Regions from separate parts of the Mesorhizobium sp. M0159 genome, predicted to be linked through region 4. Evidence: predicted binding sites of a transcription regulator. Region 4 holds the regulator's gene; each other region holds the start of a gene.
What was found. Region 4 encodes LexA, which represses DNA repair genes until DNA is damaged. Its sites were predicted from a motif close to TGTTCNNNNTGTGTTCNG; they were not measured.
Positions count from the first base shown of each region.

Region 1: NKJ32_RS02660 (DNA recombination protein RmuC) is a predicted target of LexA. The motif match lies at 4,381-4,398, and genes of this name have one in related genera.
Region 2: parE (DNA topoisomerase IV subunit B) is a predicted target of LexA. The motif match lies at 3,248-3,265, and genes of this name have one in related genera.
Region 3: NKJ32_RS14935 (single-stranded DNA-binding protein) is a predicted target of LexA. The motif match lies at 2,673-2,690, and genes of this name have one in related genera.

Region 1 covers NZ_JAMYTF010000002.1:150,963-158,207, reverse strand. The annotation lists gene dapE (succinyl-diaminopimelate desuccinylase) at 1-977, shown strand, start outside; gene NKJ32_RS02685 (hypothetical protein) at 980-1,588, shown strand; gene truA (tRNA pseudouridine(38-40) synthase TruA) at 1,570-2,325, opposite strand; gene NKJ32_RS02675 (GNAT family N-acetyltransferase) at 2,344-2,853, opposite strand; gene fmt (methionyl-tRNA formyltransferase) at 2,850-3,779, opposite strand; gene def (peptide deformylase) at 3,797-4,327, opposite strand; gene NKJ32_RS02660 (DNA recombination protein RmuC) at 4,431-5,693, shown strand; gene NKJ32_RS02655 (GFA family protein) at 5,733-6,137, opposite strand; gene NKJ32_RS02650 (cation diffusion facilitator family transporter) at 6,205-7,167, opposite strand.
Region 2 covers NZ_JAMYTF010000005.1:10,549-17,793, forward strand. The annotation lists gene gcvP (aminomethyl-transferring glycine dehydrogenase) at 1-1,820, shown strand, start outside; gene NKJ32_RS06765 (GGDEF domain-containing protein) at 1,893-3,062, opposite strand; gene parE (DNA topoisomerase IV subunit B) at 3,336-5,387, shown strand; gene NKJ32_RS06775 (FUSC family protein) at 5,430-7,245, shown strand, end outside.
Region 3 covers NZ_JAMYTF010000012.1:85,239-92,483, forward strand. The annotation lists gene NKJ32_RS14910 (hypothetical protein) at 249-647, opposite strand; gene NKJ32_RS14915 (ATP-dependent Clp protease proteolytic subunit) at 644-1,249, opposite strand; gene NKJ32_RS14920 (SRPBCC family protein) at 1,276-1,800, opposite strand; gene NKJ32_RS14925 (ArsR/SmtB family transcription factor) at 1,797-2,111, opposite strand; gene NKJ32_RS14930 (cupin domain-containing protein) at 2,194-2,583, opposite strand; gene NKJ32_RS14935 (single-stranded DNA-binding protein) at 2,792-3,304, shown strand; gene NKJ32_RS14940 (OsmC family protein) at 3,428-3,853, shown strand; gene NKJ32_RS14945 (MarC family protein) at 3,862-4,491, opposite strand; gene NKJ32_RS14950 (hypothetical protein) at 4,566-5,096, opposite strand; gene NKJ32_RS14955 (helix-turn-helix transcriptional regulator) at 5,183-6,010, shown strand; gene gyrA (DNA gyrase subunit A) at 6,159-7,245, shown strand, end outside.
Region 4 covers NZ_JAMYTF010000029.1:15,355-22,599, reverse strand. The annotation lists gene trpC (indole-3-glycerol phosphate synthase TrpC) at 1-329, shown strand, start outside; gene moaC (cyclic pyranopterin monophosphate synthase MoaC) at 332-838, shown strand; gene NKJ32_RS23915 (molybdopterin molybdotransferase MoeA) at 838-2,043, shown strand; gene NKJ32_RS23910 (hormone-sensitive lipase) at 2,051-2,881, opposite strand; gene kynU (kynureninase) at 2,978-4,225, opposite strand; gene lexA (transcriptional repressor LexA) at 4,673-5,407, shown strand; gene NKJ32_RS23895 (ComEC/Rec2 family competence protein) at 5,401-7,245, opposite strand, start outside.

The DNA.
Region 1 (7,245 bases), on a different contig from region 4:
CCGATGTCGTGCCGGTGGGCGATGAAACAGCCTGGACGCACCCGCCCTTTGCCGCCGACATCGCCAATGGCGAGATGTTCGGCCGCGGCGCCGTCGACATGAAGGGCGGCATTGCTTGTTTCGTCGCGGCGGTAGGGCGACATATTGCGCAGAAGGGCGGCCCGAAGGGGTCGGTCTCGCTGCTGATCACCGGCGATGAGGAAGGGCCGGCGATTAACGGCACGACGAAGCTGCTCGAATGGGCGGCCGCCAAGGGCGAGAAATGGGATGCCTCGATCGTCGGCGAGCCGACCAATCCCGACGCGCTCGGCGATATGATCAAGATCGGCCGGCGCGGCTCGCTATCGGGCACGGTCGTCGTCAACGGCCGCCAGGGACACGCCGCCTATCCGCAGCTAGCCGACAACCCGGTGCGCGGCCTGGTGACGCTGGTCGACGCCTTGCTTGACCCCGTCTTCGACAACGGAACAAGGGATTTCCAGCCGACCAATCTTGAGGTCACCTCCATCGATGTCGGCAATCCTGCCACCAACGTCATCCCGGCGAAGGCGGCGGCTACCTTCAATATTCGCTTCAATGACACATGGACCGCCGAGACGATCCAGGCCGAGATCCACAACCGCCTCGACCGGGCGGCGAAACGCAAGAAATACCGCGCCGGCAAGAAGACGCCGGTCGACTACGAGATCGTCTGGCGCGACGGGCCGAGCCATGTTTTCCTGACACGCGACGACAGGTTGATCGAGACGCTTGGCGGCTCGATCAAGGCGGTGACCGGCAGGAAGCCGGCGCTCTCCACCTCCGGCGGCACCTCCGATGCCCGCTTCATCAAGGATTATTGTCCGGTGGTCGAATTCGGACTGGTCGGCAAGACCATGCACATGGTCGACGAACGCGTGGCGATTGCCGACCTCGAGACGCTGACGCAGATTTATCTGCGCTTCGTTGAAGACTGGTTTGCGCAGGACATATCCTAGTGATGCTTTCAGCGGATGAAACCTACGCTTCGCTTGCCGGTGCCTGGCGGCTGATGCTCGGCAAGGCCGACGGATTTCGCCTGCTCGACCTTTCGGCGGACGGATTCTGGAACTCCTTTTTTGCCATCGTTGTCGCGGCGCCGGCACTGATCGTCGGCTGGGTCGGTATTGCCAACGAAATCGGCGATCCCAACGCATTCGTCGGCCGTTTCAGCATGTTGATCCGCCTGGCAACCGTCGATATCGGCGCCTGGGTGCTGCCGCTCATAGGCCTCGCCCTGGTGGCGCCGCGGGTCGGCGTCGGCGGCCGTTTCGTCCATTATGTCGTGGCCAGCAATTGGGCCTCGGCGATCATCGCCTGGATGATGCTGCCATCGGCGTTGATCCGGCTTTTCCTGACGTCGGCCAACGAAGTCTCCGGACTCGTGTCGCTGCTGTTGTTCGCGCTGTCGATGGTCTTGACCTGGCGGATGACCAACGTTGCGATCGGCAGGGGTGCGGCCGCCGGCAGCGCCGTTTTTGCCGGCATGTTCGTGGCGTCGCTGATCGTCCTGTTCGGCCTGCAGGCGCTGCTCGGGATCAGCGTTCCGGATCAGCCAGGCGTCGGATAATCGACGCCGACGAGAAACAGCCCGTCGGGCGGCGCCACCTGACCGCAGGCGGCACGGTCGCGCGCCTCAAGCGCCGCCTTGAGGTCGGCAACAGTCCAGCCGCCTTCGCCGACACGTTTGAGCGAGCCGACCATCGAGCGCACCTGGTTGTGCAGGAATGACCGCGCCGAAGCGCGGACCTCAATGAAATCGCCCGCCCGGCTGACATCCAGCCGGTCGAGCGTGCGGACGGGGCTGGTGGCTTGGCACTGGGTCGAGCGGAAGGTGGTGAAATCATGCCGGCCAAGCAGCACCTTTGCCGCCTCGTGCATGGCACCGGCATCGAGCTGCTTCGGTACCCACCAGATCTTGCCCTTGTCGAGCGCCGCCGGCGCGCGGCGATTGACGATGCGGTAGAGGTAATGGCGGCTGATCGCCGAGAAACGCGCATCGAAGCCATCCGGCACGACGGCGGCCTTCAGGATGGCGATGCGCACCTTGGCCGCCTGCAGATGCGCGTTGACGGCGTCGCGCACCTTGTCGCCGGGCCATGCCTTGATCAGATCGACATGCGCCACCTGAGCGGTCGCATGGACGCCGGCATCGGTGCGGCCGGCGGCGCGCAGCGAAACCTGCTCACCACAGAACTTCTCGATCGCCTGCTCGATCGCCTGCTGCACCGATGGCTGGTTGGCCTGGCGCTGCCAGCCGGCGAAGAGACTGCCGTCATATTCGATGTCGAGGCGAAAACGCGGCATTCCCGGATCGAGGCGAAATCAGGCGGCGAGGGCTGAGCCGAAGGCCGAGGCGTAGACCAGCCTGCCGGTCTCCGGCGCCTCGCCCCAGGCAAGCGCCTGCAAAGCCTCGCTTTGGTAGTCGCTGTCGAATTTCGCGGCACGGGCACGGCTGTAGCCGAAACGCCCATAATAGGCCGGATCGCCGAGCACCACGGCGAGCGTCTCGCCGGCAGCTTTCAGGCGGATATGCGCCTCGCGGACCAGCGCACCGCCGATGCCGGTGCCGTGGAACGACGGCTCGACCGCTAGAGGCGCCAGCGCCACCGCCGGGAAACTCTTGCCGCCATTCTGCACGAAGAGCCGTGAAAACAGGATATGGCCGACCACTTGCCCGTCTTCGTCCGCCACCAGTTCGACGACGGCATCACCGCCGGTGACCAGCGCGTCGACCAGTCCGGCCTCCGTCTGCTGGCCGAACGCGTGTTCTTCGACAAGGCGGATCGCCTCGCGGTCCCGCGGCGTCGCCGCGCGTATGGACATCATGCTCATGACAATTTCATTCCTTTTTCGAGCTTGGCCCCGCGCAGAAACTCCTGCGCGGCAATGGGCCTTCCGCCCGCACGTTGAACTTCGACCGGCCTGATCGCGCCTGACCCGCAGGCGACCGTCAGCCGGTCATCGAGAATTCCTCCCGGTTCGCCGGCGCCTTGCGAGAGCGTCGAGCGAAGCAGTTTCAGCCGTTCCACGCGGCCGCCGATTTCGGCCTCGCACCATGCACCGGGAAAGGGCGACAGGCCGCGAATCTGGTTGTGCACGTCGCCGGCAGGTCGCAGCCAGTCTATGCGAGTCTCCGATTTATCGATTTTCTTGGCGTAGGTCACCCCCACCTCCGCCTGTGTGGTAAATGTCAGCGTATTCCGCTCCAGCCGTTCGAGCGCTTGCACGATCAGCGCAGCACCGAGGACCATCAGCCGGTCGTGCAGATCGCCGGCCGTCATGTCGGGTCCAATGGGACATTTTTCAACCATTGCCACCGGCCCGGTGTCGAGGCCTTCCTCCATCCGCATCACCATAATGCCCGTTTCGGTATCGCCGGCCATGATGGCGCGCTGGATAGGGGCAGCGCCGCGCCAGCGCGGCAATAGCGATGCGTGACCGTTGAGGCAACCGAGCCGCGGCGCCTCGAGAATGGGTTTGGGTAGAAGCAATCCGTAGGCGACGACCACGGCGACGTCGGCACGCAAGGCGCGGAACGCCTCCTGCTCCGCCTCGCTCTTCAGCGACACCGGCGACCGCACCTCGATGCCCAGCCGCTCCGCCTCGCGCTGCACCGGCGACGGCGTCAGTTCGAGCCCGCGCCGGCCGCCGGCGCGCGGCGGCTGCGTGTAGACGGCCGTCAACCCGTGCCCGGCCCCGGCAATCGCCCGCAGCGTCGGCACGGAGAATTCAGGCGTACCCATGAAGATGACACGCAGGGGCATTTCGTCGACGCCTACCCCACCATCTTGCCCGGCGCCTTGTCCCTGGCGAGCTTCTTGAATTTCTTGACCACCATGTCGCGCTTCAGCTTGGAGATGTGATCGATGAACAGCACGCCGTTGAGGTGGTCGATTTCATGCTGCAGGCAGGTCGCCATCAGCCCCTCGGCCTCGATCTCCTGCAGCTTGCCGTCGCGGTCGAGAAACTTCACCCGCACCGCCGCCGGACGCTCGACCTCGGCATAGTAATCCGGGATCGACAGGCAGCCTTCCTCGTAGACCGAACGCTGGTCGGAGCTTTCGAGGATTTCGGGATTGATTAAGACGTGCGGTGCCGGCGTCTCGTCCTCTTTGGCCAGGTCGATCACCAGCATGCGCAAGGGTTCGCCGACCTGGATCGCTGCGAGGCCGATGCCGGGCGCGTCATACATGGTGTCCAGCATGTCGCCGGCCAGTTTGCGCAGATCGCCGTCGACACGCTCGACCGGTTTTGAAACCTGGCGCAGGACGGGATCGGGGAGGATGATAAGCGGCTTGATCGACATGGCGTCTCACCTAAGACCTCGCAGGAAAAGCGTCAACCGGGGCGCCTTCGGGTCGTTCACGTTTTGATCTGTGCCGGCAGACCGAATCATCTATGCTGTCGACATGAACGATCTGGCCACCATCCTGTCCGAACCTGTCGCCCGCCTCGGCGCCACCACGATCACGCTCGGCCAAGCCCTGGGTTTCGGCGCAATGCTGTTCCTCGGCCTGTTCGTGGCGCTCGTCGTTGCGCTCTGGCGATCGGCCAAGGCGCGTGCAGTGGCGGCCGCCGAAGCCGCCGACCACGCCCGCGACGCCGAGGGGCGGATGGCTGGTATCTTGGCAAGCCAGGCGGAAATGCAGGGCCGCATGGGCGCCATCGCCGAAGTGTTCGGGGCGCGCCAGGCGGAACTGACACAGTCGATCGGCCAGCGTCTCGATGCCATGACCGGCCGCCTGGGCCAGACCATGACCGAGCAGACGAGATCGACGCATGAGAGCCTCGCCAAGCTGCAGGAACGGCTGGCGGTCATCGATATCGCGCAAGGCAACATCCAGTCGCTGGCCGGCCAGGTCGTGCAATTGCAGGCGATCCTTTCCAACAAGCAGACGCGCGGCGCCTTCGGCCAGTCGCGCATGGAAGCCATCGTCGCCGACGGATTGCCGCACGGCGCCTATGAATTCCAGGCGACCTTGTCGAATGGCAGCCGGCCCGACTGCCTGGTGAAGATGCCGAACGGCGCACCGTCGCTTGCCATCGACGCAAAGTTTCCGCTCGAGGCGTGGAATGCCATCCGTGCCGCCGAAGGCGCCGACCTGCAGAAGTCCGCCGCACAGGCTTTCCGCCGCGACATCGAGGTGCATGTCCGGGATATTTCCGAAAAATACCTGATCCAGGGCGAGACGCAGGACACCGCCTTCATGTTCGTGCCCTCAGAATCGGTGTTCGCCGAAATCCACGAGAATTTCGAGGCCGTTGTCCAGAAGGCGCATCGATCGCGGATCGTCATCGTCTCGCCATCGCTTTTGATGCTGTCGATCCAGGTCATCCAGGCGATCCTCAAGGATGCCCGCATGCGCGAGCAGGCACACCTGATCCAGGGCGAGGTTATCCGGCTGATGGAAGACGTCTCCCGGCTCGACGAGCGGGTGCGCAAATTGCAGACGCATTTCGGTCAATCGGCCAAGGATATCGAGGACATCCTTGTCTCGACATCGAAGGTGACCAGGCGCGGACAAAAGATCGAGGCGCTGGAGTTTGGCGTGCAGCCGGCGGAGGACACCGCTGGTTCGAATGGCAGCGGAGCAAAAGCGGAAATCAGCCCGCGCGTCGCCGATTCGAAAACCGGGCAGTTGAGGCTAAGGGTCGTCGAAGGCGACGATTGAGAGCTACGCCGGAACCGGAGGCTTCGCCCGGGTCTGGCGCTACTGCTCCTCGATGATGGTTGTGCCTTCGAATTCCGGCAGCCAATGCAGCGCCGAGCGGTGCCAGATCTGCTTTCTCGGCACCAGTTGCTCGCGCTGCCGTGCCGTGCCGACCCTGATACCGTAAACCTTCGGTCCCTCGCCCGCCGACGTGGCGTAGAGATGCGAGCCGCACTCACCGCAAAATGCCTGGGCGCGCTTGGCGCCGCTCGAACCGGTCTTGATGTAGATCTTCGGCGTGCCCTTGGTGATCCTGTAATTGTCCTCGGACGCCGGCACGGTGACGCGAAAGGCCGTTCCGGTTAGCTTCTGACAATCGATGCAGTGACAAATGGTGGTCTTTTCCGGATCGACTTCGGCCTCGTAAGTGATAGCGCCACAATGACACGCGCCGTCGATTTTCATCTTCGTTCCTCCTGGAGCTTTTGCCCGCAATCATAACCGGGACTGCCCGATGGCGCAGCCATTTTCCTCAGGCCGGTTCCCCTCCGGACGCCGCCAAGGTCTTGCTCCGGCGTTCCCAGGTGCCGGTGGTCTGCGGCTTGACGAAGAGCCGCGTCACCTCCGGCATCTCCGCCTTCAGCCGCGTCTCGAGGCGCTCGACACAGGTCTCTATCTCCGGCGCCGACAAATGATCCTCGAACTCGATGCTCAAAGCGGCGACGATCTCCTGCGGACCCATATGCAGCGTCAGCACGCCATTTGCCCGTTGCACCGCCGGGTCCTGCTGGACGATGGCCAGCACCTCTGTTTGCACCTCGGGCGAGGCCGGCTCGCCGAGCAGCAGGCTCTTGCTTTCGCGCGCCAGGAAGATCGCGGTCCCGCCCAGGATGAGCGCGATGCCGATCGACGCGGCGCCGTCGAGCTTCGGCATGTCCAGCAATTCCGCCGCCAATATGCCGGCGAAGGCGACAACGAGGCCGAGAAGTGCCGCGCTGTCCTCGAAGAGTACGGTGTAGACACTCGGATCCTTGCTGAGCTGCACCGCCTCGAGCCAGCCGTGGCTGCCTTTTTGGTGGCGGAACTCCTTCAGCGCCACCAGCCAAGAGGTGCCTTCGAAGAGGAAGGAAAGGCCAAGGACAGCGTAGTTCACCTTGGCGTTGGCAATCGGCTCCGGCGCCATGATGTGCGTCACGCCTTCGTAGAACGATATGCCGGCACCCAGTGCAAAGACGAGGAGCGCAACGATGAAGCTCCAGAAGTACAGCTCGCGGCCATGGCCGAGCGGATGCGTGCGGTCGGCCGGCCGGGCGGCACGGTGCATGCCGTAAAGCAGCAGGCTGCCATTGCCGGTATCGACGAGCGAGTGGACGCCTTCCGAGAGCATTGCCGAGCTGCCCGTGAACAAGGCAGCGGCAAATTTGGTCAGTGCGATCGCAAGATTTCCGGCGAGCGCCGCATAGATCACTTTTTTCGACCCGCCATGCGCCGCCATGGTGTGCTGCCTTGGTTGATGCACCGAGATTGGCGGAGCGCCCGCCCACGCTCCACAGTCCCCACAACGCCCGAAGTG
Region 2 (7,245 bases), on a different contig from region 4:
ATATGGCGACGGCCTACGCGATCTGGCATGGCCCTGCCGGGCTGCAGGCGATTGCCGGCCGCGTCCACACGCTGGCCAACCGCCTGGCTGCCGGCCTCAAGGCAGCGGGCGTTTCGGTGCTCGGCGACAGCCGCTTCGACACTGTGACCGTGGAAGTGAAGGGCAGAGCCGGCGCGATTGCCGCCGCCGCAGAAAAGACCAGCCGACTGCTGCGCGTCATCGACGCCGACCATGTCGGCATCAGCTTCGACGAGACCTCCACCGAAGCCGATCTGGAGGCGATCGCAGCACTTTTCGGCGCCAAGGCCGGCGTTGCCGCCAGCAGTTCCATGCCAGGAAAACCGCGCGGCAACGAGTTTCTCACCCAGCCCGTCTTCCGCGAAAACCACTCGGAAACCGACATGATGCGCTTCCTGCGCCGGCTGTCCGACAAGGACCTGGCGCTTGACCGCGCCATGATCCCGCTCGGTTCCTGCACCATGAAGCTCAACGCCGCCGCCGAAATGATGCCGGTGAGCTGGCCTGATGTCGCCAACCTGCATCCCTTCGCCCCGGCTGACCATTCGACAGGCTATCGCGCCATGATCGACGAGCTGGAAGGCTGGCTGGCGGAGATCACCGGCTTCGACGCGGTGACCCTGCAGCCCAACGCCGGCAGCCAGGGCGAATATGCCGGCCTGCTCGCCATTCGCGGCTACCACCGCTCACGCGGCGAAGGCCATCGCACCGTCTGCCTGATTCCGTCCTCGGCGCATGGCACCAATCCGGCAAGCGCGGCCATGGCCGGCATGAGCGTTGTCGTCGTGCGCTGCACCGAGGACGGCAATATCGACATGGAAGACCTGCAGGCCAAGGCGGCCGAGCATGCGCACAATCTCGCGGCGCTGATGTTCACCTACCCTTCGACGCATGGCGTCTTCGAGGAAGGCGCGCGCGATCTCTGTGCGCTGGTCCACAGCCATGGCGGCCAGGTCTATTTCGACGGCGCCAACCTCAACGCGCTGGTCGGCCTCGCCCGTCCCGGCGATATCGGCGCCGATGTCTGCCACATGAACCTGCACAAGACCTTCTGCATCCCGCATGGCGGCGGCGGCCCCGGTGTCGGCCCGATCGGCGTCAAGGCGCACCTGAAGCCATATCTGCCCGGCCACATCACCGAAGGCTCGGCCCATGCCGTGGCGGCGGCACCGTTCGGCAGTGCCTCCATCCTGCCGATCACCTGGATGTATATCCGCATGATGGGCGCTTCCGGCCTGAAGCAGGCGACCGAGACGGCGATCATCTCCGCCAACTATGTGGCGACGCGGCTCGGCGAGCATTTCCCCCTGCTTTACAAAGGGCGCAACGGACGCGTTGCGCATGAATGCATCCTCGACACCCGCGTGCTCAAAGACAGCGCCGGCATCAGCGTCGACGATATCGCCAAGCGGCTGATCGACTATGGTTTCCATGCACCGACCATGTCGTTCCCGGTGGCCGGCACACTGATGGTGGAGCCGACCGAGTCCGAGCCCAAGCGCGAGCTGGATCGCTTCTGCGAGGCGATGATCGCCATAGCCGGCGAGGCAGCCAAGGTGGCGAAGGGCGAATGGCCGTTGGGCGACAATCCTCTAGTCAATGCGCCGCACACCGCCGCCGAGGCGTTGGCCGGCCAGTGGACCCATCCCTATTCGCGCCTGGAGGCGGCCTACCCCGCCGGCGATGCCGACACGGCGGCAAAATACTGGCCGCCGGTGTCACGCATCGACAATGTCGCCGGCGACCGCAACCTTGTCTGCTCCTGCCCGCCGCTGTCGGAATATCTGGGTGCGGCGGAATAGATCATGATCCCGAAAAGTGGAATCCGGTTTTCGGACAAGATCATGGGTCTAACAAGAAGATAGAAACCTCAATCAGGCAGAACGCAAGGCCGGCCCGTCGGCCTTGCTCGCCCGGTCCCGGACGACGACGCGATTTCGCCCGGCGCGCTTTGCCGCATAGAGTGCTGCGTCGGCTTCGGCCAGCACATCGTCGAGACCGGTGCCGTTTGTTCCGCCAAAGCCGATGCCGCCGCTGACTGTGCTTCGCAACGGACCGAGTTGGGTGGCCACGACTTCCGTGCCGAAGGCGACGCTGATCTTGCTCGCAATGTCATAGGCCTTCTCTTCCGTCATCCGCGACATGACGAGCACGAATTCCTCGCCGCCCAACCGGAAGGCGTCGACGCCGGTCCGGGCGTATTTCCTGATGACGGCGGCAAAGCGGCACAGAACCTGGTCGCCGACCGGGTGACCAAATACGTCGTTCGTCCTCTTGAAATGGTCAAGGTCGAACATGGCAACGGACATGAACGGACCGAAGACCCGCTCGCCGTAGAGTGCCGTCAACGCCCGCCGATTCATCAGCCCGGTCAATGGATCGGTCATCGTCTCGGCCTTCAATTCGATCTGCGCCTGCAAATGGTGCAGGGAGAGCGTCAATGCGCCGAGCCCGGTCATGCAGGCGACGGCCACGACGGAATTCACCCGCTCGGCCCAATTGTCGGGCGCAACACCCAGCACCCATTGGCCCGTGACCAGCAGGACCGCGCCGCAAAGTCCGAACGACAGCGCACAGACGCCGCTCAGGAACGAGACGACCAGCAATATCCGGCGATCGTGACCACCCTCAATCCAGAACATCGCTCCGATGAGCGAGAGCAGCGCCGTTACCGTTGCGTAGGTGACAATAAAGCCGACACCATCAAATCCGAGATACGTCGCGCCTGTGCAAACAGCCATCGCAACCAAGGTCGGCAAGATGGCGCGCCTGTAGTCGCCTATGCCGAGATATTGCATGGCCGACAGGCAGATAATCAGGAAACCGAGGCTGAGAAGCGCAAGCACGATCTGGCAAAGCCAGGGGCTTGGATCTCTTGCGTAATGCCAAAACAACACGACATGTGCGACGAGCACGAGAATGCCGCAGGCCACCGTCAGCACAAAGCGTGCCTGTGGCGCGCTGAACCAGATCGCAAACATGGTGATGCTAAGGCACGTGCCCGACAGCGCCGCCGCGAGCAGAAGCGAACTGTAATCCAACATGCTTAAGCGACAGCCTCTTGAGGGTTCCACTGCATTCTAGGTCAGCGACAGTTCGCGGATATCGTTTTTCAGCCAACCTTGCGGCGTAACCTTCGGACAAGGTTTACAAAGCGTCGATGCCCCAAGCTTCGACCCCATTTCCGCCGCTTGGCTGTCGAATGGTTTTGCAGTAAGAGGCTCTATCCTCGAACGTAACAGGAACCTCCGTCGCCTGCCCGCGAAAAGCGTGGCAGTATCGGGTGGTGATTCGCAGCATCGGAATCCAGGATCGGCATGGACGACAATAACGATCTTTTCGCCAAATTGGACAAGCAGCCGCAGCCGGCTCGCGCCGCCGCGCGACCGGCCGATCCGCTTGTGCAGGCGGCGAAGCGGCCGGCGCCCCGCGACGCCAGCGAGAGCTACAGTGCCGCCGATATCGAAGTGCTGGAGGGGCTGGAGCCGGTGCGCCGCCGCCCGGGCATGTACATTGGCGGCACCGACGACAAGGCGATGCACCATCTGTTTGCCGAGGTCATCGACAATTCGATGGACGAGGCGGTCGCCGGCCATGCGACCTTCATCGATGTCGAGCTTTCCGCAGACGGATACCTGTCCGTAACCGACAACGGCCGCGGCATTCCGGTCGATCCGCACCCGAAATTCAAGAAGCCGGCGCTTGAACTCATCATGACGACGCTGCATTCAGGCGGCAAGTTCGACAGCAAGGTTTACGAGACGTCCGGCGGCCTGCACGGTGTAGGCGTTTCCGTGGTCAACGCGCTGTCCGACCATCTCGAGGTCGAGGTCGCGATTGGGCGCAAGCTGTATCGCCAGCGCTTCTCGCGAGGCGTTCCGGTGACCGGCCTGGAGCAGCTCGGCGAGGTGCACAACCGCCGCGGCACGAAGATCCGCTTCCATCCAGACGAGCAGATTTTCGGCAAGGGTGCTGCTTTCGAGCCGGCGCGGCTCTACCGCATGGCGCGGTCAAAGGCCTATCTGTTCGGCGGTGTCGAAATCCGCTGGACCTGCGATCCGTCGCTGATCAAGGAAAAGGACACGACGCCGGCCAAGGCAGAATTCCATTTTCCGGGCGGCCTCAAGGATTATCTGAAAGCCTCGCTCGGCGACGAATTCCAGGTGACCCGTGAAATGTTTGCCGGCAAGAGCGAGAAGCAGGGCGGCCACGGTTCGCTCGAATGGGCGGTGACCTGGTTCGGCGGCGACGGTTTTATCAATTCCTATTGCAATACCATCCCGACCGCGGAGGGCGGCACGCATGAGGCCGGGTTCCGCAACGTGCTGACGCGCGGCTTGCGCGCCTACGCCGACCTGGTCGGCAACAAGCGCGCCTCGATCGTCACTTCCGAGGATGTGATGATCTCGGCGGCGGGCATGCTGTCGGTGTTCATCCGCGAACCGGAATTCGTCGGCCAGACCAAGGACAGGCTGGCGACGATCGAGGCGATCCGCATCGTCGAAAGCGCCATCCGCGACCCGTTCGACCACTGGCTGGCCGACAATCCGCAGGAAGCTTCGAAACTGCTCGAATGGGTGATCGCGCGCGCCGACGAGCGGGTGCGCCGCCGCCAGGAAAAGGAAGTGTCGCGCAAGAGCGCGGTGCGCAAGCTGCGCCTGCCCGGCAAGCTCGCCGACTGCACGCAGAATGCCGCCGCCGGTGCCGAGCTGTTCATCGTCGAGGGCGATTCGGCCGGCGGTTCGGCAAAGCAGGCGCGCGACCGCGCCAGCCAGGCGGTGCTGCCCCTGCGCGGCAAGATCCTCAACGTCGCCAGCGCCGGCAGCGACAAGCTTGCCGCCAACCAGCAGATATCCGACCTCATCCAGGCGCTTGGCTGCGGCACGCGCTCGAGATATCGCGACGAGGACCTGCGTTACGACCGGGTCATCATCATGACCGATGCCGACGTCGACGGCGCCCATATCGCCTCGCTGCTGATCACCTTTTTCTACCAGGAGATGCCAAGCCTGGTCCGCGGCGGCCATCTCTATCTGGCGGTGCCGCCGCTTTATTCGATTCGGCAAGGCGGCAAGGTCGCCTATGCCCGCAACGACGCGCACAAGGACGAACTCCTGCGCACCGAATTCACCGGGCGCGGCAAGGTCGAAATCGGCCGCTTCAAGGGGCTGGGCGAAATGATGGCCGCCCAGCTCAAGGAAACCACCATGGACCCGAAAAAGCGCACGCTGCTCAGGGTCGACGTTATCGATGCCGAGGCGGCGACCAAGGATGCGGTCGACGCATTGATGGGGACCAAGCCCGAGGCCCGTTTCCGGTTCATCCAGGAACGCGCGGAATTCGCCGAGACGGAAGTGCTGGATATCTGAGCTCCCGCCGCTAGCTTGGCCTTCTGAGCTGGAGACGAGCACTTGACCTGGGCGCGGCTGAAGGACGATATCGGCACGCGGATCGCTGGCCTGACGCGGCCGACGCGCTCGGACTGGATCTTTGCCCTGCGCACCGTTTCGGCCGGCCTCATCGCGATTTTGGCCGCCTATGCGCTGAAGCTCGACCACCCGCAATGGGCGATGATGACGGTGTTCATCGTCGCACAGCCGGTCGCCGGCATGGTGCTGGCGAAGGGGTTTTATCGTCTCCTCGGCACGCTTGCCGGCGCGCTGGCGGCGATCGGCATTACCACTGTTTTCGATGCCAACCCGTGGTTGCTGGTTGCAGTTCTTGCCGTCTGGATCGGCATCTGCTCGCTGGTCTCGTCGCTGCTACGCAATCCGGAAGCCTATGGCGCGGCGCTTGCCGGCTACACCGCGATGATCATCGGCCTGCCGGCTTTCGGCCAGCCGCACCTCGTCATCGATCTCGCCGTGGCGCGCTGCGCGGAAATCGTGCTTGGTATCGTCTGCGCTGCGCTGACCAGCCGGCTGATCCTGCCGAAACTGGCCGCCGACGCCATCATCTCAAGACTGAAACGCAGCATTCTCGACCTGGCGGCCTATGCGGACGGCGCTTTTTCCGGCGGCGATGCGGAAAAGCTTGCCGGGCTGCACCGCAAGCTGATCGGCGACGTCCAAACGCTCGGCGAGATGCGCACCTACGCAAGGCTGGAGGGGCCGAGCCTCGCCACCCGCGCCTATCCGGTCCGGCGTACCATCGGCCAGCTTCTGTCGGCCCTGTCAGCGGCGCGTGCGCTGCATGCCCACGCCGCGCCGAAGAATGCAGCCCTCATCCCCGTTCGCGCCGAGTTGCAGGCTGTTGTCGGCGAACTGGTAGCCAAGCCGGGCGCGCTGGACGATATGGCGCCCTGGGTGGTGCGGCTCGACGCAATCGCCGGCAAGGCGCGACAGATGCCTGACATCGCGGCCGGGCAAGACATTGACTGGGCTGGCACTGTCACCCGCCTAACCATTGCCGCCGACTTCGCCGAGGCAATGCAGCAAGTGCTGCGCGGCCTGGATGCACTCCGCTCTCCCCCGTCTCGTGCCAGTCGCGAACGGCGGCAGCCGGCGCTGGTGGTGCACCGCGATTACCGTGCGGCATCGCGCAATGCCGTGCGCGCAGCTATCGCCACGCTCCTGGTCGCCGGCTTCTGGCTGGCGACGAAATGGTCGGACGCGACGGGCACGGTCATTCTGGTCGCCGTTGTCTCCAGCCTGTTCGCCGCGCGCGCCGATCCGATCCGGTCGGCATGGAACTTCTTCGAGGGCACGTTGCTCGCCCTGCCGTTCGCGTTTGTGGTCGGGCAGATAGCACTTCCAGCGCTGCCGGGCTTTGGCTGGTTCGCGGTTTTCGTCGTCCCGATCCTGGTGCCAGCGGCACTGGGCATGGCCAATCCGCGCTATGTCGGCGTGGCAACGGCCTTTGCGATCAATTTCCTCGCCTTCCTCAGCCCACATCAGGTCATGACCTACGATCCGGAGCCGTTCCTCGCCAATTCGGCAGCGGTCCTTGTCGGCATTCTTCTGGCGATCGGCGTCTTCGCCGTCGTGCTGCCCGCCGACCCCTGGGTTACAGTCAACCGCATCCTGCAAACAATGCGCGAAGATCTTGCACGCCTTTGCCTGCACGACCGCCTGCCGCGGCGATCGGCCTTCGAAAGCCTTGCCTACGACCGGATCAACCAGTTGATGCCACTGCTGCAGAACGCCGGCAAGAAAGGCGACGCGGTTCTCGGCGACGGCATAGCTGCGGTTACCGTCGGCCTCGAAATCCTGCGGCTGCGCAACGCGC
Region 3 (7,245 bases), on a different contig from region 4:
AGCCGCGGCAGGTATAAGTGGCCAGGGTCAGGCGTTTTCGCTGCCCGCCAAACGGACCTGCTGATCCCCATAAAATCAGAGACTGCTAGTCGGATCGTCGGCTGAATGCCGCGAAGCATCCGAAATAAAATGCCGGCAGTACACTCCCGGCAATTTGGATTTCAGATCCAAGAAGCCCCGTCAGTTGCAAACGCAATGGCGGGGCTGTTCGTTTGAAGCGCAATATTTGTGGTTCACACCAGGCGAGCTTAGCGGCTGGAGGGCCTGATCCCGCCGGTAGCGACATCGATGGTGATGCTACCGGAAATCCGAACGTCGGTATCGCCAATCTTGAAGGTGCCGTTGCCGCTGCCTGGAGCCATATCGTCAGGCTCAGGCCGCGGCGCTGGCTCGGCGATGCGATAATCGCTGGTCACACCGGGCAGGGCGCCCTTTTGCGAAGACATCGAATTATCTTGGGCAAGTGCCATACCCACCAGCATGTTCGTGCCGGCTACGGTAGCGATAGCAAGGCATAACAGGCTGGACGAGCGGCTGGCGGTCATCGCCGGACTATAGTGCCGCGATAGCGGCAAGACCAGACCGATGTCGCTGAAATTGCGGGCGCTCAATCGCGTCAGTTCCGTCCGCCGGCCCGGCTCGTTCATGCGGCCTGCTTGCGAGTGTCGAAAACATGGTCGACGAGGCCCCAATCCTTGGCCTCCTGCGCGGTCATGAAAAAGTCGCGGTCGAGCGTGCGTTCCACTTCTTCGTAGGTGCGGCCGCAATGGCGGGCGTAAAGATCGGTCATGCGCCGCTTGGTGCGAAGGATGCCCTCGGCATGGCGCTGGATATCGGAGGCTTGGCCCTGGAAACCGCCGAGAGGCTGATGCAGCACGATGCTGGTGTTGGGTAGCGCGATCCGCCGCCCCGGTGTGCCGGCCATCAAAAGGAACGAGGCCATCGAGGCGGCGAAGCCCATACAAACCGTGGAGACCGGGCAGCTGATATACTGCATCGTATCGTAGATCGCGAAACCGCTGGTCACCACGCCACCCGGCGAGTTGATGTAGAGCGAGACCTCCTTGTCGGGATTGTCGGATTCCAACGACAGAAGCTGGGCGCAGACCAGCGCCGAGGTGCCGTCGTCGATCGCCCCGTTGATGAAGACGATGCGCTCGCGCAGCAGCCGCGAAAAAATGTCGAAGGCGCGTTCGCCGCGGCTCGACTGCTCGATCACCATTGGCACCAGATTGGCAAGGCCGCTCATCGGTTCTCTCCGTTGACTGTTGTCGTTCAGGCCGCGCGCAGGAAGAGGCGCGGCGTGTTTGCGGCGATCTGCTTGTGTCTGGGAGTGCGCGCTTCAAACGAAAGCCGGCAACCGGCGCCTGCCATCGCGATCTCCGGCACTGCTGCCCGAGCAAAACCATCATGGACGATGCGCAGATGCGTGCCGCCGGAAACGGTGCGGTCGAGCGTAAAGGTGACGATGCTGTCCACTGGGCTGTCGTTCATTGCGCTGTCCAGGGGGCTGCCGGGCGGCACCTGCGTATCGCCGGGCGCCGGCCGCTCCCGCCAGGAATAGCGCAGCAGCCGTCCGGGATCCGCGTCGAGGATTTCGCACTCGATCGGCGCATTCGGCGCTTTAAAGGCAAAGCGGTTGCCGATTTCGGGCTTGATGTCGTTCGGCATCATCCAGGCCGCGAGCAGGTCCGGCACCGTCAGCGCCCGCCACACCTTTTCCGGCGGTTCGGGCAGCTCGCACTCGAACTCGATCTTGTCTGCGGCCATTTCGGCGCGTTCTGTGCCTCGGCTGGTCATTGGTCCATGTCCTTCAAAACCGTCTTGAGTCTTTCGATGCGCTCTGGCCAGAACGCACGGTAGCGTTCGATCCAGCCGAGCAGTGGCGCAAGCCCCTTCGGATCGACGCGGTAATAGGCATTGCGACCGGCCCGGCGCTCGACCACGAGGCCGGCGCCGCGCAGCACTGCGAGATGTTGCGATACCGCCGGCTGCGATACCGGTATGCCAGTGCGCAGTTCCGACACCGTCATCTCGCCGTCGGCGAGCCGCTCATAGACGGCGCGACGCGTTGGATCCGCTAGTGCCCGAAAAATGTCTGCTTCGATCATGCCGAAAGCATAAGTCAATACTTATCGGTTTGGCAAGCCGTGTTTTTTAAGACAGGCGGTGTTTTTTAAGACAGGCGAGGTTTTACAAACTCGCTGGAGGCCAGCGTCTCACCATGTCGGGGGATCCGTTGAACGTCGCCTCGAAAACTGGTGACGCGAGCACAGCATGAATATGAAGCAATTCGGAGCCGACGTTTCGGAAGCCATGTTGCCTGTGCGCGGCAACAACAAGCGACTGTCCGGCAGTCAAGACGAGATGCTCTTCGTCGATCCACATCTCGGCCCTGCCAGCGATGACGGTAAGCACTTCCTCGACCGGGTGCCAATGTGTCGGGGCGCCAACCGCGGGTTCGACCCATTGTTCGAATATGCAAAGTTGAGTTGCGCCGTTGCAGGCCGAGACATGCATGCGGGTCTTTACTCCCGTCCGCCATTCTTCTTGCGGCTGATCGTCGTGCGCAACCATCTTCATGCGTTCGCCTCGATCCCATGGTCTGTGGAAATTCGACGCCAAGACACTACTTCTTACTGACAACTATTGACAGTGCAGGGCCTCTCCTATAGAACGAAAAGAGAACAAAAACCTTGTGGGAAAAGGCAGCGACGACAGGCAGGGATTGTCCATAGCCTGTAAGGTGCGGCGACAAAAATTCGGTTTCGGATGAGCGCGGAGAAGTATCATGGCGGGTAGCGTCAACAAGGTCATTCTGGTGGGCAACCTCGGGGCGGACCCTGAAATCCGCCGCTTGAATTCGGGTGACCCGGTCGTCAACATCCGCATCGCGACGTCGGAAAGCTGGCGCGACAAGACATCCGGAGAGCGCAAGGAAAAGACCGAGTGGCACAATGTCGTGATCTTCAACGACCAGATCGCCAAGGTGGCCGAGCAGTATCTGAAGAAGGGCATGAAGGTCTATGTCGAGGGCCAGCTGCAGACGCGCAAATGGCAGGACCAGACCGGCAATGACCGCTATACGACCGAAGTCGTGTTGCAGAAATTCCGCGGCGAGCTGCAGATGCTCGATGCGCGGGGCGAGGGCGGCGGCCAGGTCGGCAACTATGCCGGTGGTGGTGCGAGCCGCGGTTCCGATTTCGGCCAGTCCGGCCCGGGCGAAAGTTTCAATCGCGGTGGCGCCAACAAGGGCGGCGGCGGTGGTTCGTCGCGCGAGCTGGACGACGAAATCCCGTTCTGATTTCTCGGGGCGGACTGCCCTTGCGACGAAAAGCGCCGGCACCTTGGCCACGAAATGGCGTCCCGAAAATCTGTCTTGGATTTTCGGGACGTTGTGCGTTTGAGCGGTGAAAGGACGTATCAGGTGAAGGCAAGGGTCAAATGGGTCGAGGAGCGCACTTTCGTTGGCGAGTCCGCCAGTGGGCACAAGCTGGTGCTAGGCACTGCGTTCGGGCCGGAGGGCAAGACGCCGGGGCCGAGCCCAATGGAACTGGTGCTGATCGGCACTGGCGGCTGCTCGGCCTATGACGTGGTCCATATCCTCGAAAAGGGGCGCGAGGCGGTCGAAGATTGCGTGGTCGAACTCGATGCCGACCGTGCAGAAGCCGATCCCAGGGTGTTCACCCGCATTCACATGCATTTTGTCGTCAAGGGCCGGGCGCTATCACACGACAAGGTGAAGCGGGCGATCGGGCTTTCGATCGACAAATACTGCTCGGCCTCGGCAATGATGGCCAAGACTGCCGAGATTACCCACGACTTCGAAGTCATTGAAACGACAGCGAAGTAGGGTTGTCCCTACGTCGCCATCAGCGCCTTGATGCCGTCGGCGACGAACTGTACGGCGAGCGCCGCCAGGATGACGCCGAGCAGCCTTGTCAGGATCGAACGGCCGGTTTGGCCGAGGATACGGTCGATGCGCTCTGACAGCACGAACACCAGGTAGGTGATGACGAGGCAGATGGCGATGATGCCGACAAGGGCTGTCTGCGCCCCCAAACCCTGAAACGAGCTTGAGAGCAGGACGGTCGCCGAAATCGCGCCGGGACCGGCAATAAGCGGGATCGCCAGCGGAAAGGCGGCGATGTTGTGGATCATGTCCCTGGTGATGGCGACGTCGCCGATCTTCTCCTTGCGGTCCTGCCGGCGCTCGAACACCATTTCGAAGGCGATGAAGAACAGCAGAAAGCCGCCGGCGACGCGGAAGGCCGGCAGAGTGATGCCGAAGACTGACAGGATCGACGCGCCGGCGATTGCGAACAACGCCATTACCAGGAAGGCGATGACCGAGGCGCGCACGGAGACCTGGTTGCGCTCCTCGCGGTTCATGCCGCGGGTCACGGCGAGGAAGAGCGGCGCCAGGCCGGGCGGATCGATCGTCACCAGTATGGTGACGAAGGCGTTGAACAGGCTGTCGAAGCTCGGCATGCTGACCCTCCCCGCCGGCAAAGCCGGATAACGGGATTGGTAGAGCAAAGCGGAGCCAGTGGAAACCGTGCGGATCAGGGGCTGACGGCCCGGCGCGCCAGAAACTCGACTTCGAGACGCCAGGTGGCGCCGTCGTCCTGTGAGCGTTCGCCCAGCCAGCGGAACGAATTTTCGGTGATGCGCGAAAAGCTCCAGCGCACAGCAGATCCGGTGCCGTCTGCGCCTTGCTGGATGATGGTGTCGCCCTCGGCACGGCCGAGCTGGCGGCTGTAGTACTGATTGCGCGGATCGCTCCAGAAGATGTGCCAGGCGTCAACGCCGGGATCGTAGACGCGCAACGTCGTGCCATAGAAGGTCCATTTGCCGAGCGAGGGCGAGGGGCCGGCGTCACGGGCAGGCAGGATCCATACGTCCTGGATCGCGCGGCCTTCGAGCACCCAGCCGAAATGCACTTCGCCGCGCCCGGTCAGCACCTGACCGTCCTCGAGATGGCGCGTGGCGTCGAACGTCCAGGCGCCGATGAAGCGGCCATAAAGATTCAGTTTCTCGGCAAGGGCCGGTACGGGCCCACCGCTGTGCAGGGCCTTGGCAAAGGAATTGGACATGGCTTCGCTCTCATCTTGTCAGGAGACCGGCAAGCATAGAGGCTCACAGGGGTTCTGCGCTTGGGAAAAGTTGCTATGTTTCGGCGATGACGACGAGCGCGCACAGGCTGGCGTCGGGCCGAGGCTGGCAGGTGTCGGATGTCATCTGCACCGCCAGCGCCGCCGACAGGCCATTCGAGGAGGAGCATCGGGATTTCTGCGTTGCCGCCGTAACCAACGGCACCTTCCGCTATCGTGCGCGCGAGGGCACGGCGATGCTGGCGCCGGGCGCGCTCCTGCTCGGCAATCCCGGCACATGCTATGAATGCGGTCACGAGCATGGCGCCGGCGACCGCTGCCTCTCCTTCCATTTCGGACCGGCCTATATGGAGCGGATCGTCGCCGACGTGCCGGGCACGAAGACGCTCGATTTCGGCACGCCGCGCCTGCCGCCCTTGCCGGCGCTGGTGCCGCTGCTTGCCGAAGCGGAGGCGGCGCGCGAGATGGCCGACACCGGCGCGTTCGAGGAACTCGCCCTGCGCATTGCCGGTGCCGCGGTGACAGCGGCTTGCAGCGCCACGGATCGGGGACGGACGCCGAGCCGCCGTGACCAGAAGCGTGTTGCCGAAGCGGTGCGGCGCATCGAAGTCGATGCCGACCGGCCGATCTCGCTTGCCGAACTCGCCGACGAGACCGCCACCAGCCCTTACCATTTCCTGCGCACCTTCCGGCACGTCGCCGGTATGACGCCCTACCAATTCCTGCTGAGAGCGCGGCTGCACAGGGCAGCCGTGCGGCTCCGGACGTCGGATCAGACGATTTCGGCGATTGCCTTTTCGGCGGGATTCAACGATCTATCAACCTTCAATCGTCGTTTCCGGCGGCTGATGGGCGAGGCGCCGGGTACTTATCGCGCCCGCCGGCGACGCCCGTGAAAGGGTGCCACGGCCATATCGTCGCAATTGGTTTATCCTTTTGAATTTGCCGCTAAAAACCACACTGGAAAACTGCCGCGATTGTTGGAGTTTCAGGCTGGCTTCCTATATAAGCACCAAGTGATTCCTGATTAGATTGTGATCCGATTTGACCGACCAAAAGACACCGCGCGGCGCCGACGGCGGCCCCACCGGCATCGAGCCGATATCCATCATCGAGGAGATGCAGCGCTCCTATCTCGATTACGCCATGAGCGTGATCGTCAGCCGCGCGCTGCCGGACGTGCGCGATGGCCTCAAGCCGGTGCATCGCCGCATCCTCTACGCCGCCTATGAGAGCGGCTATCACTGGAACCGCAAATATGTGAAATCGGCACGCCCGGTCGCCGACGTGATGGGTAAATACCATCCGCATGGCGACGCCTCGATCTACGACGCTTTGGTGCGCATGGCGCAGGATTGGTCGCTGCGCGTGCCGCTGATCGACGGGCAGGGCAATTTCGGCTCGATCGACGGCGATCCGCCGGCGGCGATGCGCTACACGGAATCGCGGCTGACCAAGGTCGCGCATGAGTTGCTGGAAGACATCGACAAGGACACAGTCGATTTCCAGGACACTTACGATGCGTCCGGCAGCGAACCGAAAGTCCTGCCGGCGCGCTTCCCGAACCTGTTGGTCAACGGCTCCGGCGGTATCGCCGTCGGCATGGCCACCAACATCCCGCCGCACAATCTGGGCGAGGTCTGCAACGGCGCCATTGCCCTCATCGATAATCCGGCGATCGACCTTCCGGCGCTGATGGAGATCATTCCGGGACCGGATTTCCCGACCGGCGGCATCGTGCTTGGCCGTTCCGGTATCTACAGCGCCTATTCGACCGGCCGCGGCTCCATCGTCATGCGCGGCCGCGTCAACGTCGAGGCGCGCGGCAACGATCGGGAATCGATCGTCATCACCGAGGTTCCCTATCAGGTGAACAAGGCGTCGATGATCGAGAAGATGGCCGAGCTGGTGCGCGACAAGCGCATCGAGGGCATTTCCGACATTCGCGACGAGAGCGACCGGCAGGGCTACCGCGTCGTCATCGAACTGAAGCGCGACGCGGTCGCCGATGTCATTCTCAACCAGCTTTACCGCTTCACCCCGCTGCAGACATCCTTCGGCGCCAACATGGTGGCACTGAACGGCGGCAAGCCGGAATTGCTGACTCTGACCGACATGCTGAAGGCGTTCG
Region 4 (7,245 bases):
GGCTCGGCATGGACGCGCTGGTCGAAGTGCATGACGAGGCTGAAATGGAACGCGCGCTGCAGCTGTCGTCGCGGCTGATCGGAATCAACAACCGCAATCTCCGGACCTTCGAAACCAGCCTACAGACCTCGGAGCGGCTGGTAGCGATGGTGCAGGCCGACCGCCATCTGGTCAGCGAGAGCGGTATCTTTTCGCACGACGATTGCCGCCGGCTGGAGCAGAGCGGCATTGCGACTTTCCTGGTCGGCGAGAGCCTGATGCACCAGCAGGACGTGGCCGCGGCAACGCGCCTGCTGTTGACGGGCAAGGCGCCGGCAGAGGCCGTTTGAGGATGGCGGCCGCCCTCACTCATCTTGGCGCGCAGGGCGAAGCCAACATGGTCGATGTCGGCGACAAGGCTGAGACGGTGCGCACGGCAGTCGCAGAAGGTTTTGTCGCGATGCGGCCCGAGACGCTGGACATGATCCTCGCCGGCGACGCCAAGAAGGGCGACGTGCTGGGCACAGCGCGAATTGCCGGCATCATGGCGGCCAAGAAGACGCATGAACTGATCCCGCTTTGCCATCCGCTGCTGCTGACCAGGATATCTGTCGATATCGAGGCGGACGCCGCGCTGCCCGGCCTGAAGGTGACAGCATTGACCCGCGTCACCGGCAAGACCGGCGTTGAGATGGAGGCTCTGAGTGCCGTCTCGGTCGCTTGCCTGACCATCTACGACATGGCCAAGGCGGTCGACCGCGCCATGGTCATCTCCGGCATCAGGCTGGTTGAAAAGACCGGCGGCAAATCCGGCGACTACAAGATCACCGGAGACGGGGCCACCGAGGCAGGCCGATAATGGCGCTGGTCCCAGTTGCCGAGGCGCTCGAGCGCCTGCTGGACGGCGCAGCAGCGCTGCCGGGCGAACGCGTCGCACTGCTGGATGCCGCCGACCGCGTGCTGGTGGAGCCGGTTGTGGCGCTCCGCACCCAGCCGCCGTTCAACGCCTCCGCCATGGACGGCTATGCCGTGCGGGCGGCCGATATCGCGTCCGTACCGGCAAGGCTTTCGGTGGTCGGCATGGCGCCGGCCGGACGCGGCTTTGCCGGAACGGTGCAGCAGCGGCAGGCCGTGCGCATCTTTACCGGCGCGCCGCTTCCCGAAGGCGCCGACACTATCGTCATCCAGGAGAACGTCCGCGATCTCGGTGGCGGCAGCGTCGAAGTGACGGAACCGACGGTGCAGGGGCGCAACATCCGCCGCCTCGGGCTCGATTTCGCCAAGAGCGATGTCCTGCTGCCCAAAGGCCGCCTGCTCGACCCGGCGGCCTTGTCGCTGGCGGCATCGGCCAATCACCCCGAGGTGCGCGTGGTCAAACGGCCGCTGGTCGCCATCATCGCCACCGGCGACGAATTGCTGCCGCCGGGCAGCGATGTTGGCCCCGACCAGATCATCTCCTCCAACGCCTATGGTGTCGCCGCTGCCGCACAGTCGGTCGGTGCGCGCGCGCTCGACCTTGGCATCGCGCCGGACCGCAGGGAGGCGATCGCTGCGCTGGTTGAAAAGGCCGTGAAGGCTGGCGCGAACGTCATCGTCACGCTGGGCGGTGCCTCGGTCGGTGACCACGACTTCGTCCATGACGTGCTGACCGGGCAAGGCATGACGCTCGATTTCTGGAAGATCGCCATGCGGCCGGGCAAGCCACTGATGTTCGGGCGGCTGGGAGACATTCGCTGCATCGGCCTGCCCGGCAATCCGGTGGCAAGCCTGGTCTGCACTCAGCTCTTCCTGAAGCCGCTGCTGGCGCGGCTCGGTGGCCGCGCCTTTCAGCAGGATATACGTCGGGCACGGCTCGGTGCTGCCATGCCGGCCAACGATCTCAGGCAAGATTATGTGCGGGCTGTTGTCATAGATGACACCGGTACGCTCGTGGCGACGCCGTTCGGCATCCAGGACTCCTCGATGCTGAAAATGCTGGCCGATGCCAACGGGCTGATCGTTCGCGCGCCGTTCGCTCCTGCCGCGGCGGCGGGCTCCCCCTGCGACGTACTGATGCTACGCTGAACCTGCCTCACTCCGAAATCAAGGTCCGGGTCAGCGGATGGTCTGGATCGGCCAAACCGTCGATGATGTTGAAATGATGCCGGTCAGGCTCGACCACCGAGCTGGTCGCGGTACCCAGGCCGATCCAGATGTTGGCCAGCAACGCGCTCTGACGCAGGAATTCGGCGCGCTCGCCGCCGCCGGCCCAGCAGGTCAGGCGGGCCTTGTCCATCGGGCGCAGCAGCACCGGACTTTCGGCCTGCGCCTCGGCCTCATCGATCGCCAGCGTCTCGTTCATGCCGGTGCGCATGATCGGGCGCAAATCGTGCACCCCCGAGATCGACACCACGTGACGAACGCGCCGGACCACTTCGGGCGCCAGCGGCGTCGTCGCCGTAACCATCCGGCTAACAAGATGGCCGCCGGCCGAGTGTCCGGTCAGCATCAGCGGCCCTGGAACCATCGCCGCCGCCTTGCCGATCGCCGCGCCGACTTCCTTGACGATGCCGCCAATGCGTATCTGCGGACAGAGCGTGTAGGACGGCATCGCCACCGCATAGCCGCGATCAACAGGGCCAGTGGCAAGATGCGACCAGAAACTCTTGTCGAATGCCATCCAGTAGCCGCCATGAACGAACACCACGAGTCCCTTGGGCTTGATGGCCGGCAGGAAAAGATCGAGCCGGTTGCGTGGGTTGTCGCCATAGGCCATGTCGAGCCGCGCCCTGCCCTCGGTCGAAAGCACGTCGCGGAAAACCCGCGCGGGCTCGATCCAGGCCGCCGGCCAGCGATCGCTGCCGGCTATGTTGGCGCCGTTGGCATAGGCGTTGTCCCAATCGGCAATGTGACGTTCGAACACCCTGCGCCCTCCCTGGCAATATAGCCTTGCAACGTAGCCGTGAGCATCGCGCGGCGCGTCGTCGCCAGCCTCACGATTCCAGCTCTCGCATCAATCTCAAGTGACAGCCGCCTTGATGGCGAAGCGCGCTTCCTTCCACGCACCGGTGCGCAGGATGTCCTCAAGCACTTCGACGGCCTGCCAGACATCGGCATAGCCGACATAGAGCGGGGTGAAGCCGAAGCGCATGGTCGATGGCGCGCGAAAATCGCCGATCACGCCACGTTCGATCAGCGCGCGCATGACCTGGTAGCCATGCTCATGCATGAATGAAATCTGGCTGCCGCGTTTTTCCCCATCGCGCGTGCTTTCGAGCGTGAGCCCGTAAGTGCCGCACTTTGCCTCGACAAGCTCGATGAACAGATCCGCCAGTGCGATGCTCTTCTTGCGCACCGCCGTCATGTCGACATCGTTCCAGATGTCGAGCGCGCCCTTCAGCGTGCGCATCGACAGGACCGGCTGCGTGCCGCACAGAAACCGGCGGATGCCGGTGCCGGCCGCATAGCCTGGCTCGAAGGCGAAGGGCCGTGCATGGCCCCACCAGCCGGTGAGCGGCTGCTGGATGTCGGAAAGATGCCGCTCAGCCGCATAGATGAAGGCAGGCGCGCCCGGGCCGCCATTCAGATATTTGTAGGTGCAGCCAACGGCAAAATCGGCGTTTGCCTTGTCGAGTTCGACTGGCATCGCGCCGGCGGTGTGGCAGAGATCCCAGACGATCATCGCCCCGGCTTCCTGAGCCCTGCGCGTCAGCGCCGGCATGTCGCGCAGTTCGCCCGACTTATAGTTGACGTGGTTGACCAGCACCACGGCGGTGCGTTCGTCGATCAGCTCTTCGATGGTCGGCGCGTCGACCCCCGAGAGGCGCAGCAGCGTATCTTTTCGCGTCGAAACCACACCCTCGGCCATGTAGAGGTCCGTCGGAAAACTATCGCCCTCGGCGACGATGACCTGCCGCTCCGGTCGCATGGCCATGGCGGCGTGCAGCAGCTTGTAGATGTTGACCGATGTCGTGTCGCAGACCACCGTCTGGCCGGCCGCGGCACCGATCAGGCGCCCGAGCTGGTCGCCAAGTTCAAGCGGCATGTTGAACCAGCCGGCCGTGTTCCATGCGCGGATGAGATCATGCGACCATTCTTCGGTCGCGGCCTTGTGCAGTTCATCGAAAGCGGCACGTGAAGCAGCTCCTAGCGAATTGCCGTCGAGATAGATCACTCCTTGCGGCAACACAAAGCGGTCGCGCATCGCGCGCAACGGATCCGCGGCATCCATCGCCTTTATGGCCACGAGATCGGGAATTCCTGTCATGATTTGTCTGCTCCCCCAAGATCCAACGCAACGCCGGACACGCATCGACTGTTCTTCCATTACCTGGTTGCGCGCAGCAAGGCTCCACCGGCGAGAAGCAGCCTGACCAGGCGGTGGAAACCGGGACTTAACCCGAGGTTGGCGTTTTGAATTCGTTTCGTTCACGGTGCATTGACCAAACCGCACAGTCGATACGGGTTCAATTCCGTGCCTTTTGCCGACCGACGGCCGATGCCAGTGCCGCCTTCTAGGAGGCCAGAAGGGCGCAAACGAAAGCAGAATCAAGGCGATGAGGCTCGCGGCGGTGAAAATGCGGTACGCCGGTAGGGGACGTCGTTTGTTTCCCGAGCCTTAACGCATTCATTAAACTTTAAACAGTTGCGGAACACAACTGGAACAGATAGTGTTTGTTCTGGGTTTGTTTTTCTGATTCTGTTGGGGGTCGCTATGCTGACACGCAAACAACACGAACTGCTTATGTTCATCCACGAAAGGTTGAAGGAAAGCGGTATCCCGCCTTCATTCGACGAGATGAAGGAAGCGCTCGATCTGGCTTCCAAATCCGGAATCCACCGGCTGATTACGGCGCTGGAGGAGCGCGGCTTCATTCGCCGTTTGCCCAACCGGGCCCGTGCGCTGGAGGTGCTACGCCTGCCTGACTCGATCGCCCCCGGCCTCAATGCGGCACGCAAGTTCTCGCCGAGTGTCATCCAGGGCAGCCTTGGGCAAGGCGCCCCTCGGCAGGGCAAGCCGACATCGTCGCGTGTCCCTGCAGCCGGCAATGACGACGATGTCGTCGCCGCCGTTTCGATCCCGGTAATGGGCCGCATCGCGGCCGGTGTGCCGATCGATGCCATCCAGCACCAGACGCATTCGATTTCGGTGCCGCCGGATATGATCATGGGCGGCGAGCATTATGCGCTCGAGGTCAAAGGCGATTCGATGATCGAGGCTGGCATTTTCGACGGCGACACGGTGATCATCCGCAATGCCGATACGGCGAGCCCCGGTGAGATCGTGGTGGCACTGGTCGACGAGGAGGAAGCGACGCTGAAGCGGTTCCGCCGCAAGGGCGCCTCGATCGCCCTGGAAGCCGCCAATCCGGCCTACGAGACGCGCATCTTCGGACCAGACAGGGTCAAGGTGCAGGGCAAGCTCGTCGGACTGATCCGCCGCTACTGAGCTCCGCCCTTGGCGCCGGCTTTGGGGTTGTCGGCCCTGCGGTATGGCGGCAGGCCCCGTGCCGCGCGTGAAAATTTCCGCTGCACGTGCCAGGGCCGGTATGATTTTTCGACGGCGAAGCGGATCTCGGCGCGTGTTGCCGCTTGTGGATCGAAATAGACGGCGGCACTTCCCGCGCGCGCCAGTTGCCGTTTGGTGACGACGAGGACCAGCCGGTCGTAGTAGCAGGGGTTATGGGCGGTGGCGTCGTCGATGACGATCAAGCTGGCAAAGGCGCAGGCTGGCCGCGCAGTATCGCGGTCCTTGGCTTGCGCGATGATCGCGCCGGATGGATGCATGGCAAGGCAGAGGCCGTCCGTGCAAATGAACGGCATGCCCGGCGGTAGGTCGGCCGGATCGGCAATGTCGAATTGCGGGTCGTTCTTTCCAGGCGTTTCCGGCGCGACGATGGCCTCTGATGTGAGCGCGCGTTTCCAGTTGTCGATGGTGAACTCATTCGGGCGTGCCCGGTTGACCGCGAGTTCACCGCTGCCGATCGGCAGCGCGACCAGCCGCGCGTCCTCCGAGACCAATACGTCGGGTATGCGTGTCTGCGTTGTCGTCAGCAAGCCGGCGAGCGCAAAAGGAAGTGCCGCCAGCCGCAACCAGGTCGTCGCCATGCTGGCAATGACGAGGGCGATCGTCACCAGAAGGACGGATCTCAGCGAAATCAGCCCGACCGCATCGATCGGCGAGCGCTCCGAGATCCACCCGGACAGGGCGATCATCGCCGTCAGCCCCTTGCCCATGACATAGAGGAAAGGGCCATCCGCACCGAACGGCATCGCCAGCGCGCTGAGAACGGCGAAGGGCATGACGACCAGTGAGACGATGGGCATGATGGCCAGATTGGCGAACAGGCTGAGCGGCGCCACGCGCTGGAAATGCCATATGGCGAAAAGCGCCGTGGCGCTCCCTGCAATGATCGAGGTCATCGCCAGACCGCACATGCCCAACAGGACCTTTCGAGTGGCAAAGCGTAGCGGCGACCGCCGCGGTGGCGGCGTGGTGGCCCTGCCGGCGCGGTAATCGGACCAGCCTGCATAGGCGCCGACAAGGGCCGCCGTCGCGGCGAAGGACATCTGGAAACTCGGACCGACCACCTCGTGCGGCGACACCAGGATGACCGCGATGGCCGAGATCGCCAGGTTGCGCATGGTGAGCGCGGCCCGGTCGAACAGCACGGCGATAAGCATCACCGCCAGCATGATGAAGCTGCGTTCGGCCGCAACGACAATGCCGGAAAAGACGAGGTAGGCCGCAATCGAAAAAAGCGCGGCGGCCGCGGCATATTTCTTGACCGGCCGTCGCGATGAGAAATCGGGAAACAGCGCAAAGGCACCCCGCAGCAGCGCCATGATGGTGCCGGCGACCAACGCCATATGCAGCCCCGAGATGGAGATGATGTGGTAGATGCCGGTGCGCCGCATCGCTTCGTTGATCTCCTCGGGAATGCCGGCGCGCACGCCGACGATCAGCGCAGCAGCAATCTCGCCCTCGGCACCGCCGATGCGGCTGCGGATATGGTCGGCGATCGATTCGCGCGCGTCTTCGATCGCGGAAGAAAGCTGCGCGGCAAGCGGCATGCTGCCCGACGACACGACTTTCGGATTGCCGAGAAAAAAGCCGCTGCCGCCGATACCGGCGAAATAGCTGTCGAAGGAGAAATCATAGCTGTCGGGCCGCACCGGGCCGGTCGGCGGCAGCAGCCGCACATAGCCGGTGATCTCGGAACCGGCGGTCAGCTCAGCCGGTATCTTCATCGCCGAAACGCGGACCCGTTCCGGCATGTAGCGCAG